Linked DNA regions of Parazoarcus communis. The protein of the gene in region 2 binds, or shares a complex with, the protein of the main gene of each other region. Links are inferred from orthologs where the notes say so. Each region holds a gene or a part of one and is shown on either strand. Other genes may lie near its edges.

What was found.
Region 1: the proteins of tsaD (region 2) and tsaE are in contact, whole or in part, in a crystal structure (PDB 6N9A), measured with the Thermotoga maritima proteins. The link is inferred for Parazoarcus communis from one-to-one orthologs. Residues at the interface, in WP_004082750.1 of Thermotoga maritima: Cys10, Asp11, Arg49, His50, Leu82, Gly84, Gly135, Gly136, Glu154, Thr155, Leu156, Asp157, Asp158, Ser159, Glu162, Asp165, Lys166, Arg169, Leu170, Tyr175, Lys213, Thr214, Leu217, Tyr218, Gln221, Arg222, Asn324; in WP_004082108.1 of Thermotoga maritima: Leu37, Gly38, Lys46, Lys57, Val59, Lys60, Ser61, Thr63, Phe64, Thr65, Leu66, Met67, Val69, Pro71, Tyr82, Arg83, Leu84, Asp86, Asp88, Phe89, Asp93, Ile128, Asp130, Glu131, Arg134.

Annotation. Positions count from the first base shown.
Region 1 is NZ_CP022188.1:4,505,984-4,512,829, reverse strand. What follows is about bases 1,921-4,844. They hold tsaE (tRNA (adenosine(37)-N6)-threonylcarbamoyltransferase complex ATPase subunit type 1 TsaE), read right to left. Parts: upstream 3,685-4,844; coding sequence 3,157-3,684; downstream 1,921-3,156. Other genes in these bases: CEW87_RS22520 (hypothetical protein), read right to left, coding at 4,841-4,844; queG (tRNA epoxyqueuosine(34) reductase QueG), read left to right, coding at 3,721-4,767; CEW87_RS20515 (N-acetylmuramoyl-L-alanine amidase), read right to left, coding at 1,921-3,214. Outside these bases: ileS (isoleucine--tRNA ligase), read right to left, coding at 1-854; CEW87_RS20520 (bifunctional riboflavin kinase/FAD synthetase), read right to left, coding at 876-1,820; more of CEW87_RS20515, read right to left, coding at 1,868-1,920; more of CEW87_RS22520, read right to left, coding at 4,845-5,077. UniProt on the Escherichia coli protein: Required for the formation of a threonylcarbamoyl group on adenosine at position 37 (t(6)A37) in tRNAs that read codons beginning with adenine.
Region 2 is NZ_CP022188.1:2,620,759-2,627,535, forward strand. Bases 418-3,272 are described here. They hold tsaD (tRNA (adenosine(37)-N6)-threonylcarbamoyltransferase complex transferase subunit TsaD), read left to right. Parts: upstream 418-1,258; coding sequence 1,259-2,287; downstream 2,288-3,272. Other genes in these bases: dnaG (DNA primase), read right to left, coding at 418-815; rpsU (30S ribosomal protein S21), read right to left, coding at 899-1,111; plsY (glycerol-3-phosphate 1-O-acyltransferase PlsY), read right to left, coding at 2,317-2,913; CEW87_RS12050 (dihydroneopterin aldolase), read left to right, coding at 3,025-3,272. Also shown: more of dnaG, read right to left, coding at 1-417; more of CEW87_RS12050, read left to right, coding at 3,273-3,402; CEW87_RS12055 (H-NS family nucleoid-associated regulatory protein), read right to left, coding at 3,457-3,816; ybaK (Cys-tRNA(Pro) deacylase), read right to left, coding at 3,998-4,486; site-specific tyrosine recombinase XerD, read right to left, coding at 4,569-5,489; CEW87_RS12070 (methylated-DNA--[protein]-cysteine S-methyltransferase), read right to left, coding at 5,486-5,971; CEW87_RS12075 (glutamate-5-semialdehyde dehydrogenase), read right to left, coding at 6,115-6,777.

The DNA.
Region 1 (6,846 bases), 1.9 Mb from region 2 along the record:
TGGTAGCGCTCAAGGCAGGCCGCCACCAGTTCCTCGGCCACGATCAGCAGGCGCTCGCCGGTGTCGACCAGTGCATAGTCGAATTCGGGGTGTGCGTTCAGTGCCTGGTTGGCGGGAATCGTCCACGGTGTGGTGGTCCAGATGACGGCGGCCGCAGGCTTCGCAAGCGTGTCGAGGCCGAATGCAGCGGCGAGTTTCGGTGCATCAGCATCCGTCACGGCGAACGCGACATCGATCGTCGGGGATTGCTTGTCGGCATACTCGACTTCGGCCTCGGCCAGCGCAGAACCGCAGTCGAAACACCAGTTGACCGGCTTCAGCCCCTTGAACACGTAGCCGGCCTTGGTCATTTCGGCCAGCGCGCGAATCTCGTTCGCCTCGTTGGCGAAGTTCATCGTCAGATAGGGGTTGTCCCACTCACCCAGCACGCCGAGGCGAATGAACTCCTGCTTCTGGATTTCGACCTGCTCGGCCGCATAGGCGCGGCACAGTTCGCGTACCTTGTCGGCCGGCAGGTTCTTGCCGTGGGTGACTTCCACCTTGTGTTCAATGGGCAGGCCGTGACAGTCCCAGCCCGGCACATACGGGGCATCAAAGCCGGCCATGGTCTTCGAGCGCACGATGATGTCCTTGAGAATCTTGTTCAAGGCGTGGCCGAGGTGAAGATTGCCGTTCGCGTACGGGGGGCCGTCGTGGAGCACGAACTTGGGCCGTCCTGCGCTGGCCTCGCGAATGCGTTGATAGAGCTTCTTCTGCTGCCATTCGGCAATCCACTTCGGTTCGCGCTTTGGCAGATCGCCGCGCATCGGGAAGGAGGTGTCGGGCAGGTTGAGCGTCTTGCGGTAGTCGGCCATGGCGTGTGCGTCTGTCTCTGTTCAGCCTAGAAGGCAATTCGGATTGAGGGCGAACCAGTCGCGTGCAGTATCGGCATCGCGGGCGATTTGTGTCTTCAGTTCGTCGAGCGAGGCGAATTTCATCTCGTCGCGAACCTTAAGCAGGAAGTGAATGCGCGGATGAGCGCCGTAACAGTCGCCGCTCCAGTTCAGGAGGTGGACTTCAAGACGGGCGCGCCCGGCATCGGTGGCGGTTGGCCTGACGCCCACATTGGCGACACCGGCGAGTCTGCTTCCCTCCAGTCCTTCGACGGAGACCGCAAAGACGCCCGAAAGCGGAGGGCGGCGGTGCTTGAGCTGAATATTCAGCGTGGGAAAGCCGAGCTGGCGTCCGATCTTGTCGCCATGGACCACGCGACCGGCAATGCTGTAGGGGCGTCCGAGCAGTTGGGCGGCGTGTTCGAGGTCGCCACTCGCAAGCGCTGAGCGCACAGCAGAGCTTGAGGCACGTTCGCCGGCCACTGCGAGCGTCGGCATCGATTCGACACCGAAGCCGAAGTCTTTGCCTGCGGCCTGAAGCATCGCGAAATCACCGGTGCGTCCAGCGCCAAACCGAAAGTCGTCACCGATGAAAAGATGGCGTACATCCAGCCCTTTCACCAGCACGTCTTCAATGAAGCTGCTTGCGGTCTGGGCGGCAAAACGGGCGTTGAAGCGGCAGACATGCACGCGATCGACGCCGCTGGTGGCCAATAGCTGCAGTTTCTCTCTCAGCGAAGCAAGTCGCGCAGGGGCTTTGTCCGGTGAGAAGTACTCGCGTGGGTGAGGCTCGAACGTGAGCACGACAGCGGGCACGCCAAGTGCGCCAGCCTTGTCGGTGAGCTGCTTGAGCAGCGCCTGATGCCCGCGATGCAGACCGTCGAAATTGCCTATGGTCAGCACGCAGGCTTCCTTTGCCTGTTCGGGGAACCCGCGAAAAACCTGCATAACCGCCTGAAAAAATCCGCGATTATACCGGCAAAGGAGGGGGCAAATCAGCCCAGCTGTGCAACGCGGGTGCGCGGCGCGGGCGGGTTGTCGTCAAAATAGCGTCTGATCCCGCGCATGATCGCCTCGGCCATCTTGTCCTGATAGGCGTCGTCATTGAGGCGACGCTCTTCCTCCGGGTTACTGATGAACGCAGTTTCAACGAGGATTGACGGGATGTCGGGTGCTTTCAGCACGGCGAAGCCCGCTTGTTCCACGTGCGCCTTGTGCAGGGTGTTGATGTCGCCGAGTTCGGCCAGCACTGCCTTGCCAAGTTTGAGACTGTCGTTGATCGTCGCGGCCTGAGACAGGTCAAGCAGGGTTCGCGCAAGGTGGCCGTCCTGCTTTGCCAGATTGACGCCACCGATGAGGTCCGCATCGTTCTCTTTCTGCGCCAGCCATCGTGCAGCCGAGCTCGATGCCCCTCTTTCGGACAGCACGAATACCGAGCTACCCCGGGCTTCCGGGCGCACGAAGGCGTCGGCGTGGACTGAGACGAACAGGTCTGCCTGAACCCTTCGCGCACGGGTGACGCGCTGACCGAGCGGCACGAAGTAGTCGCCGTCGCGGGTCAGTACGGCGCGCATGTTCGGCATCGCGTCAATCTTCTTGCGCAGGCGCTTGGCGATGTCGAGCGTGACGTTCTTCTCGTAACTCCCGCCGCGGCCAACCGCGCCAGGATCCTCTCCGCCGTGTCCAGCGTCGAGCACTACGGTGAACAGCCGGTTTACACGAGGCTCGGGCTTGCGCTCCCGATGCGAGGGCGCGTTGTCGCGCTGGGCGATCTCCGGGCTGCCGTGCGCCTTTGCATCGGTGATGCCGGATTCGCCGGCGGCCGCGTCGATCGGGGATGACTTTTCGATGAGCGCCAGCAGCGGATCCATTTCGACGGTTGGATAAAGATCCAGCACCAGACGATGTCCGTAGTTGCTGACCGGCGCGAGCGTAAAGACTTGCGGATTGACCTCGGCCTTGAGTTCGACCACCACACGGACCACGCCGGGGCGGTTCTGACCGGCCCGGATATTGCGAATGTAGGGGTCCGAGTCGAGCACTTTACCCGGGAGTGTTTGCAGAACACTATTGAGCTCAATGCCTTCGAGGTCAACGACCAGCCGCTCGGGATCCTTCACCATCAGGTGAGTGAAGCGAAGCTCGTTGCTGCCTTCGAGCGTGATTCGGGTGTATTCCTCGGCGGGCCAGACTCTGACCGCAAGCAGGCTGCCTGCAGCCATGCCGACCGGACTCACCACAAGCGCAAGCGAGGCGCCTGCGAACTTGAGCAGGGTTCGTCGGTTCATTTTCCGGGGGGTGGGGATTGTTTCTTCTGACAATTGGCTAGTTGGCTTATGCATGTTTGCCCCGCTTCGGTGAGACCCCGGAGGGTGGCTCGTCGTCCTTCACCTTCTGGCTCGATGAGGACAACGAGGTCTGGCGTGGCGAGATAGGGAGCAGCCTGTTCAGGCCACTCGACAATGCACACGCCCGGTCCGTTGAAGTACTCGTCCAGTCCTGCATCAAGGTACTCTTCAGGTGAGTTCAGTCGATAAAAATCAAAGTGATATAAGTCTAATCTAGAAACTACATAAGGTTCAATGAGAGTATACGTCGGGCTCTTGACTTTTCCAGTGTGACCAAGTTCACGAAGCAGTCCGCGGGTGAGCGTCGTCTTTCCGCTGCCAAGGTTTCCGTTCAGCCAGATCTTCAGTCCGGGTGTCAGGGCTGTGGCGAGTGAGCCGCCAAGTTCAAGTGTGTCGTCCTCATTGTCGAGGTGCGTCGTGAGCGCGGTGTAGCTATCATCCGCAGGGTGAACAAGATTGAGCATGAGTCTTCCTCGACTATCCAGGGGTCTTCCGAGGACATGGCGGCCTTGGCTGAACATGTCCGGTTGTGGGCGCGCGAGCTCGGGTTTGGTGCCATCACCGTGGCGGACACCGGTCTCGAATCGGCTGAGCCTGGGCTGGAGCGCTGGCTCGAAGCCGGATTTCATGGCGAGATGCATTATATGGCGCGCCACGGGCTGAAGCGGGCGCGCCCGGCAGAGCTTCTGCCGGGAACGTTGCGTGTCATCTCGGTGCGCATGGATTACTGGCCGGATGCCACGCCGGCAGAGGCGGTTCTGAGTGATCCGACGCTTGCCTATGTTTCGCGCTATGCCTTGGGCCGGGACTATCACAAGGTGATGCGCTCGCGCCTGCAGAAGCTCGCTGACAGAATCGTTGGCGCCTCTCCGTCCGCCTACCGGGTATTTGTTGATTCAGCGCCAGTGCTCGAAGTGGAGTTGGGTGCGAAGAGTGGTCTCGGGTGGCGAGGCAAGCACACCTTATTAATAGACAGGTCGCTCGGGTCGTTCTTCTTTCTTGGTGAGATCTTCACTGACCTGCCCTTGCCAGTGGATGAGCCGGTGAGTGCGCACTGCGGGACTTGCGTCGCCTGTATCGATGCCTGCCCTACCGGGGCAATCGTTGCGCCTTTCCGGCTTGATGCGCGACGCTGCATCTCCTATCTGACGATCGAGTTGCACGGATCCATCCCTGAGCCGTTTCGTCCGCTCATCGGCAACCGCATATATGGATGCGACGACTGTCAGCTCGTCTGCCCTTGGAACCGGTTCGCCAGGCGGGCTGTAGAAAGTGACTTCGAGGTGCGGAACGGTCTCGACAGTGCATCGCTCGTAGAGCTCTTCGGGTGGACCGAAGAAGCGTTCGGGCGCCTGACTGCAGGAAGTCCGATTCACCGCATCGGTCACGAACGATGGTTGCGCAACATTGCGGTGGCACTTGGAAACGGCCCTGGTACTCCCGAAGTCGTGGCTGCGCTCAAGGCGAGGGCAGATCATCCTTCAGAGATTGTGCGTGAGCATGTCGCCTGGGCGCTGAGGCACCATCAGAAGGGCGCCGAGGCGTGAATTGGGCTTCGTTTCGATAATCTGAAATTTAGGTGTTGACGAACTTTCTGAGGTGTCTATAATGCGCACCTCTTCACCGCGAAACGCAGTTAGCGAAACGGGGTGATGGCAGGAAAGCGGTTGTTTTTGCAGGTGTTTTTGAGGCGGATTTCTGTTTTAGTTGTTTCGGTGGTTTTGAAATAAAACCAAAACAGGGGTTGACGAGATAAGTTAAGTTGATCATAATCTCGCTTCTCTGCTGCAGGAACTGCAGCGGTTCTTTAAAAAATTGAACAATCGATAAGTGTGGGTGCTTGATCGCTGTGGCCATGAAACTGCTTAGGCAGTTTTGAGTTTCACAAAGATTAGGTGCTCATATGTCAGTAAAATGATTTTGAGTACTTTGTAGGATTAAACTTAAGAGTTTGATCCTGGCTCAGATTGAACGCTGGCGGCATGCTTTACACATGCAAGTCGAACGGCAGCGGGGGTGCTTGCACCTGCCGGCGAGTGGCGAACGGGTGAGTAATGCATCGGAACATGCCCAGTCATGGGGGATAACTACGCGAAAGCGTAGCTAATACCGCATACGCCCTGAGGGGGAAAGTGGGGGATCTTAGGACCTCACGTGATTGGAGTGGCCGATGTCAGATTAGCTAGTTGGTGGGGTAAAGGCTCACCAAGGCGACGATCTGTAGCGGGTCTGAGAGGATGATCCGCCACACTGGGACTGAGACACGGCCCAGACTCCTACGGGAGGCAGCAGTGGGGAATTTTGGACAATGGGCGCAAGCCTGATCCAGCCATGCCGCGTGAGTGAAGAAGGCCTTCGGGTTGTAAAGCTCTTTCGCAAGGGAAGAAAACGGCAAGGCTAATATCCTTGTCGGATGACGGTACCTTGACAAGAAGCACCGGCTAACTACGTGCCAGCAGCCGCGGTAATACGTAGGGTGCGAGCGTTAATCGGAATTACTGGGCGTAAAGCGTGCGCAGGCGGTTTTGTAAGACAGATGTGAAATCCCCGGGCTTAACCTGGGAACTGCGTTTGTGACTGCAAGGCTAGAGTACGGCAGAGGGGGGTGGAATTCCACGTGTAGCAGTGAAATGCGTAGATATGTGGAGGAACACCGATGGCGAAGGCAGCCCCCTGGGCCTGTACTGACGCTCATGCACGAAAGCGTGGGGAGCAAACAGGATTAGATACCCTGGTAGTCCACGCCCTAAACGATGTCAACTAGTTGTTCGGAGAGGTAACTTTCTGAGTAACGCAGCTAACGCGTGAAGTTGACCGCCTGGGGAGTACGGCCGCAAGGTTAAAACTCAAAGGAATTGACGGGGACCCGCACAAGCGGTGGATGATGTGGATTAATTCGATGCAACGCGAAAAACCTTACCTACCCTTGACATGTCTGGAACTTGTGAGAGATCACTTGGTGCCTTCGGGAGCCAGAACACAGGTGCTGCATGGCTGTCGTCAGCTCGTGTCGTGAGATGTTGGGTTAAGTCCCGCAACGAGCGCAACCCTTGTCATTAGTTGCCATCATTTAGTTGGGCACTCTAATGAGACTGCCGGTGACAAACCGGAGGAAGGTGGGGATGACGTCAAGTCCTCATGGCCCTTATGGGTAGGGCTTCACACGTCATACAATGGTCGGTACAGAGGGTTGCCAAGCCGCGAGGTGGAGCTAATCTCTTAAAGCCGATCGTAGTCCGGATCGTAGTCTGCAACTCGACTACGTGAAGTCGGAATCGCTAGTAATCGCAGATCAGCATGCTGCGGTGAATACGTTCCCGGGTCTTGTACACACCGCCCGTCACACCATGGGAGTGGGTTTCACCAGAAGTAGGTAGCTTAACCTTCGGGGGGGCGCTTACCACGGTGAGATTCATGACTGGGGTGAAGTCGTAACAAGGTAGCCGTATCGGAAGGTGCGGCTGGATCACCTCCTTTCAAGAGAAAGGTCGCAGTGGTCAAGTATCCACAACTTATCGGTTGTTCAAGCGAAGAGCCTCGAGTGTGAGGGTCTGTAGCTCAGCTGGTTAGAGCACCGTCTTGATAAGGCGGGGGTCGTTGGTTCGAACCCAACCAGACCCACCAAA
Region 2 (6,777 bases):
TTATCGACGCCGAACTGGGCGAGCGCAACAACGTCCATGTAGCCTTCGACGACAAGGGCGAAGCTGGCGTCCCGAATGGCCTTCTGCGCCAGGTACAGGCCGTAGAGTTCGCGACCTTTTTCGAACAGCGGCGTCTCTGGCGAGTTGAGGTACTTGGGTTCGCCGCTGTCGAGCACGCGGCCGCCAAAGGCGATGATGCGGCCCCGCCGGTCGTGGATCGGAAACATGATCCGGTGGCGGAAGCGGTCGTAGCGCCGACCCTGGTCGTTGTCGATTACCAGTCCGGCTTCAGCCAGGTGCTTGCTCTGGTAGTCGGGAAAGACGCGCTGGAGTGCCTGCCATTCGTCAGGAGAGAAGCCGATGCCGAAGCGGGCTGCAACCTCGCCGGAGAGGCCGCGGCGCTTGAGGTAGTCGATTGCTTCAGGGGCGTTCTTGAGCTGGTCGCGATAGAAGCGCGCCGCTTCAGCCATGGCGTCGACGAGCTTCGCATTGCCGTCATCAATGGCATTCTGGCCGGGCTTGCCGTCGTCCGGCACCTGCAGTCCGGCCTGATTTGCGAGTTCCTTGACTGCTTCAACGAAGCCGAGGCCGCTGTACTCCATCAGGAAGCCGATCGCGCTCCCGTGCACGCCGCAACCGAAGCAGTGGTAAAACTGCTTGCTCGGGCTTACGGAAAAGGAGGCTGATTTTTCGCCGTGGAAAGGGCAGCAGGCGAAATAGTTCGCGCCACTCTTCTTGAGGGGCAGGTAGCGCTCGATGACGTCGACGATGTCGACGCGGGCAAGCAAATCCTGAACGAAAGACTGTGGAATCATCGAACAGAAAAAATATCACGCCGGGCGAAGATCATGACGATCTTCGCCCGGCGTGCAGGCAACCGGAAAAAACCGGTGCGGGATCAGTAGAGCTTCGGCGGCAGCGTCTGGCTGCGAAGGCGCTTGTGATTGCGCTTCACCGCGGCGGCCAGCTTGCGCTTGCGCTCGGCGGTGGGCTTTTCGTAAAACTCACGCGAGCGCAGCTCAGTCAGCACACCGGTCTTCTCGATCGTGCGCTTGAAGCGACGAATAGCGACTTCAAACGGCTCGTTTTCCTTGACGCGGATACCCGGCATTGCTTACTTCCTTGAGTGTCTGGAGGGCAGAAAGATCGCAAATATAGCCGGTTAGTCAGACTCTGGCAAGCATCTTGGTATTTTTCATTGCCGGAAAAACGCTCGGCGGAAGGTAAAATGACGCATTGACGACCGGGAATGCAGGGAATGAAGGTACTGGGTATCGAGACGTCGTGCGACGAAACAGGCGTTGCAGTGTATGACACCGAGGCGGGTTTGCTTGGACAGAGCCTGCATTCGCAGATCGATCTGCATGCGGTGTATGGCGGGGTTGTGCCCGAACTCGCATCGCGCGATCACATCCGGCGCTTGCCGATCCTGGTACGCCAGGCCCTTGCCGAGGCAGGGCTCGATATCGGGGCGATAGACGCCATCGCGTACACGGCAGGGCCCGGTCTTGCAGGCGCCTTGCTGGTGGGTGCGAGCGTGGCCGAGTCGATGGCGATGGCGGCCGGCATTCCGGCGCTCCCCGTGCATCACCTTGAGGGACACCTGCTGTCGCCACTGCTTGCTGCGGACCCACCGGATTTTCCCTTTGTCGCCTTGCTGGTGTCGGGCGGGCACACGCAGTTGATGGCGGTGACCGGCGTCGGTGCCTACACGCTGCTGGGTGAATCGCTCGACGATGCCGCAGGCGAGGCCTTCGACAAGACGGCCAAGTTGATTGGTCTCGGATATCCGGGCGGCCCTCAGTTGGCGGCGCTGGCGCTGCAGGGAAAGCCGGGACGTTTCAAGCTGCCGCGGCCGATGCTGCATTCGGGAGATCTTGATTTCAGCTTCAGCGGCCTCAAGACGGCCGTGCTGAACGTTGTCTCGGGGCCAGGTTGGCAAGCCGAGTGGGCGGCGGATCTGGCTGCAGACTTTCAGCAGGCCGTGGTGGAGGTGCTGACCGCGAAGTCGCTGGCGGCATTGAAGCAGACGGGACTGAAGTCGCTGGTGGTGGCAGGCGGCGTGGGAGCCAACGTGCAGTTGCGTGCCGGGCTCGATAGCGCCACACGTCGACGTGGGGCTCGCGTGTACTACCCCGAGCCTGCGCTGTGCACCGACAACGGCGCGATGATTGCGTTTGCCGGCGCGCTGCGGCTAGCAGGCGGAGCTCGTCCGGAGCAGGCGCCCGGCGTGCGGATCCGGCCACGCTGGCCGCTGGCAGAGCTGCTGACGCCAGCCGGAGGGTAGTTTTCTTGATGCGGGTGGGTAGGGGTAACTCAGCTCTTCTTGCTGCTGCCCAGCCGGCCCTCGGTGCCGGCCAGCAGGCGCTGGATATTGGCAGCGTGACGCCAGATCAGCACCGCGCTCATGGCAAGCAGCACTGCGATGACCGGATTTGCGCCCAGCAGAAGGTAGCCTGCTATCGGCGAGACGATGGCTGCCCCAAGCGATCCAGCCGACGAGTATCGGCTCGCAGCGGCGATCAGCAGCCAGGCTCCAAGGCAGGCAAGCGCAATCCGCCAGTCGATCCCGGCCAGCACGCCAAGTGCGGTGGCGACGCCCTTGCCGCCGTTGAAGCGCAGAAAAATCGTGAATACGTGGCCAAGGAAGGCGGCAAAGCCGGCAAGCGCCGCTTCAGGGGCGGTGAAGCCCAGCTTGAGTGCAATCGATACCGCAACCCAGCCCTTGACGCAGTCGCCAATCAGGGTGAAGGCTGCCGCGGCCTTGTTGCCGCTGCGCAATACGTTGGTCGCGCCGGGGTTGCCCGAACCGTAGCTGCGCGGATCCTGCAGGCCGAACAGACGGCTGGAAACCAGCGCAAAAGGAATGGAGCCGAGCAGGTAGGCAGCGACAAGCAAAAGCAGGACAGACATCATTTCTCCGTGACCCCTGAGTTCAGGTGGTCTTGTGATTCGCGCCACACATCGTGCGCAAGCAGCCTGAGCATCCGGCTAGAATTGCGGCGATTCTAATCGGGAAACGACATGGATTTCATCTTCATCGAAGAGTTGCGGGTGCAGGCCTGGGTGGGCATCTATCCGCGGGAGAAAATCGCACCGCAGACAGTCGAGCTGCACCTGACCTTCGGGGTGCCCGATGCCGCAGCGGAGCAGGACGATATTGCGGATACGATCAATTATGCGGAAGTGATCGAGCGGATCCGGGGGGAATTGGCCGAGCGCCACTTCAACCTGATCGAAACGCTCGGCGAATTCGTCGTGAACCTGCTGTTCGAGGAGTTCGGTGCGCCGTGGGTAAAGATTCGCATCGCAAAAATCGGTGTGATGAAAGGCGTGCGCCGGGTTGGCGTATTCATTCAGCGCGGACGGGAAGGCGTTACCCTGCCGCCGGGAATGGGCTGAAATCACGTGACGTAAAAAAACCCGGCGCTGCCGGGTTTGAATTTGCCTGAATTTTCAGACCGCGAGTTCTTCGATCGACTTGCCTTGGGCGAGCCAGTCGAGTGCCCATTGCGGCTTGCGGCCACGACCGCTCCAGCCCTGATCCGGGTTGGCCGGGTTGCGGTACTTGACGACACTGACCTTGGCCGGCTTTTTTGCCTTCGGTGTTTTGGCTGCCTTTGCCGGCTTTGCCGCAGCTTTCTCCGTGCTCGAGGTGCCGAGCACGTCATCGAGCGACAGGCCTTGTTCGGCAGCCATCTTCTGCATGCGCTTGATCAGGTCGCGCCGCGCAGTGTCGCTGCGGCGCCGGATTTCGGTTTCAACTTTCGATTGCAGGCGGCGCAATTCGGTCAGCGACAGATTGCCAAGTTCCATGATTTTTCTCCGGCTTATGTCCATAATTGAAATGTGGGGATGTTGATCCTGCTGTTGAATGCAATTGCACGGGCGTATTTTGACAGTAAATCACTCTGAAAATAAAACGATTTTTCTGAAGTCCGGATAATCTCCGTTTTTCAGACGTCAATTCGTCCGTGAGGAGGCCGCTGCAAAGTGCTCAGTTTGCGACCTGAACAAGATTGGCCTGCAATACGCGGAGCAGGTCGTGCGGGTGAATGCCAACCAGATAGCCGCGCTTGCCGCCATTAATATAGATCAGCGGCAGGTCGAGAATCGATTTTTCCATGTATACGGGCATTTTCTTACGGGTGCCAAAGGGCGACGTGCCGCCGATCAGAAAGCCCGAGTGCCGGTTGGCGACCTCCGGTTTGCACGGTTCGATGCGCTTTCGACCGGCCTGCCGCGCCAGTTCCTTGGTTGAAACCTTGTGGTCGCCATGCATGAGCATGACGAGCGGCTGGGCGTTTTCGTCTTCCATGATCAGGGTCTTGATGACGGCGTGTTCGGCCACATTCAATTCGCGTGAAGAGACCTCTGTCCCGCCGTGCTCTTCATATTCGTAGAGGTGATCGGAGTGGGCGATCCCGTGCTGTCGCAAGAAGCGGGTTGCGGGTGTTTCCGGTGCGTGTTTTTCAATTTTGCTCATGATCGGATTTCCTGATGACGGCAATATCGCGTGACGGCCATTAAGGACTGACAATTGGCGAAGTATCAGTCGGTCTCGTGGTTCAGGCGCGCGGGTGATGAAGTTGATGAAGTTGTTTCAAGCGTTCGCGGGCGACATGCGTATAAACCTGCGTGGTCGAAATGTCCGCATGGCCGAGCAGCATTTGCACGACCCGCAGATCGGCGCCGTGATTGAGCAGGTGGGTGGCAAACGCATGTCGAACGGTGTGCGGCGATATACGCTGTACCGGAATGCCAACCTGCACGGCGTATTGCTTGATGATCCGCCAGAACATCTGTCTTGTCATTCCGCTACCGCGCCGCGTGACAAAAATGGCGTCGCAATTGCGTCCGGCGAGCAAGGTGTTACGGGCATCGCCGACGTAGCGGGCAATCCATTCGGATGCAATTTCACCGAGCGGGACGAGTCGTTCCTTGCTGCCTTTCCCCATGATGCGGACCACGCCTTCGTTCAGGCTGATCGCGAACAGCTTGAGTTCGGTCAGTTCGGAAACGCGCAGACCACATGCATACAATACCTCAAGCATGCAGCGATCCCGGATGCCGAGTTCGGTGTCGGTGTCGGGGGCGGCGAGCAGGGCTTCGACCTGGACTTCCGAAAGCGTCTTTGGAAACCGGTCGGAGGGCAGGGGTGAATCCAGTTGCAGGGTGGGGTCTTCGCTGATCCGGCCCTGCGTCAGCAGATGGCGGTAATAGCGCCGCCAGGCCGATAGCAGTCGGCGCTGGCTGGTGGCCTTGGCGCGCAGGCTGAATTCGGCCAGATAGGCGCTCAGCTCGGCTGCCGGTGCCGATTGAAGGGGAATTCCGCGAGCGGCGAGCCATTTGCCGAACAAGGCGAGGTCGCTGCGGTAGCCGGACAGGGTGTTGCGCGCCAGTCCGTGCTCCAGCCACAGGGTGTCGACGAAGGCGTCAAGCTCATCGCGCAAGGTGTCGGGCAGGGGAGGTGCAGGTGTCCGGCTCATTGCATTTCGTTGTTCAGCAACCAGCGCTTGGCGGCAATCAAGTAGCCGTCGCGGGCGTTGGCAAAGCCGCCGATACCCTGTGCAGCGACAACGCGGTGGCAGGGGACGGCCAGCGGAAACGGATTGGCACCACAGGCCTGCCCGACTGCACGTGGGGCGCTGTCGAGCAGGCGGGCTATTTCGCCGTAGGTGCGCACCTCGCCCGCCGGAATAGCCTGCAGAGCATCCCGCACCCGGCGCTGAAAGGCCGTGCCGCACGCAGCGAGGGGGAGCGCCAGCGCCTGTCCTGGCGATGCGATCCAGTCGCGGATATGAGTGGCGACCGCGGCAGCGACCGGCGAGCACGGAGCCTGTTCTGGCGTGTCTGGCGGCAGAAATACCATCTCTGTGACGCTATCGCCGGCGATACGGATGCCGAACTTGCCGAAGGGCAGGTTCAGCACGGCGGCGAACGCTTGCTGTCGGGGTTGCCGTGTGGGCATCGTGTTACCTGAGTGCTGGCGCCGTCCCTGCAGCGAGTGCGGATGCGCCGTCGATCACGGGGCTGAAAGCGGAACGCCCGTGCAATGACGGGCGTTCCAATGCTATCTGTTCGATATACGGTGCGATAGTGCTTCGAGCGCAATCAGCGGCGGATTTCTCCGTTGCCGAAAACGATCCACTTCTGGCTGGTCAGGCCTTCAAGTCCGACAGGGCCGCGGGCGTGGATCTTGTCGGTCGAGATTCCGATCTCTGCGCCGAGGCCGTATTCGAAACCATCTGCGAAGCGCGTGGACGCATTCACCATGACGGAGGCCGAATCGACCTCGCGCAGAAAGCGCATGGCGTTCGTGTAATTCTCGGTCAGGATCGACTCGGTGTGTCCCGAACTGTAGGTGTTGATGTGCTCGATGGCTTCATCCAGGCCAGCAACGATCTTCACCGCGATGATCGGCCCGAGGTACTCCTCGCTCCAGTCCTGCTCCGTCGCGGCCACGAGCTTGTCGGCGGCGATGCCGGCTTCCGTCAGCAGCGCGAGTGATTCCGGGCAGGCGCGCATCTCGACGCCTTTGCCGGCGAGCATGGTGCCGATGGCGGGCAGGCAGAGGTCGGCCACCGTGCGCGAAACGAGCAGCGACTCGGCGGTGTTGCAGGTGCCGTAGCGCTGGGTCTTTGAGTTCTCGACGATGGGTACGATACGCGTCGGGTCGGCTTCGTCATCGACGTACACATGACAGTTGCCATCGAGGTGCTTGATCACGGGGACTCTGGATTCGCGCGAGATGCGCTCGATCAGGCCCTTGCCTCC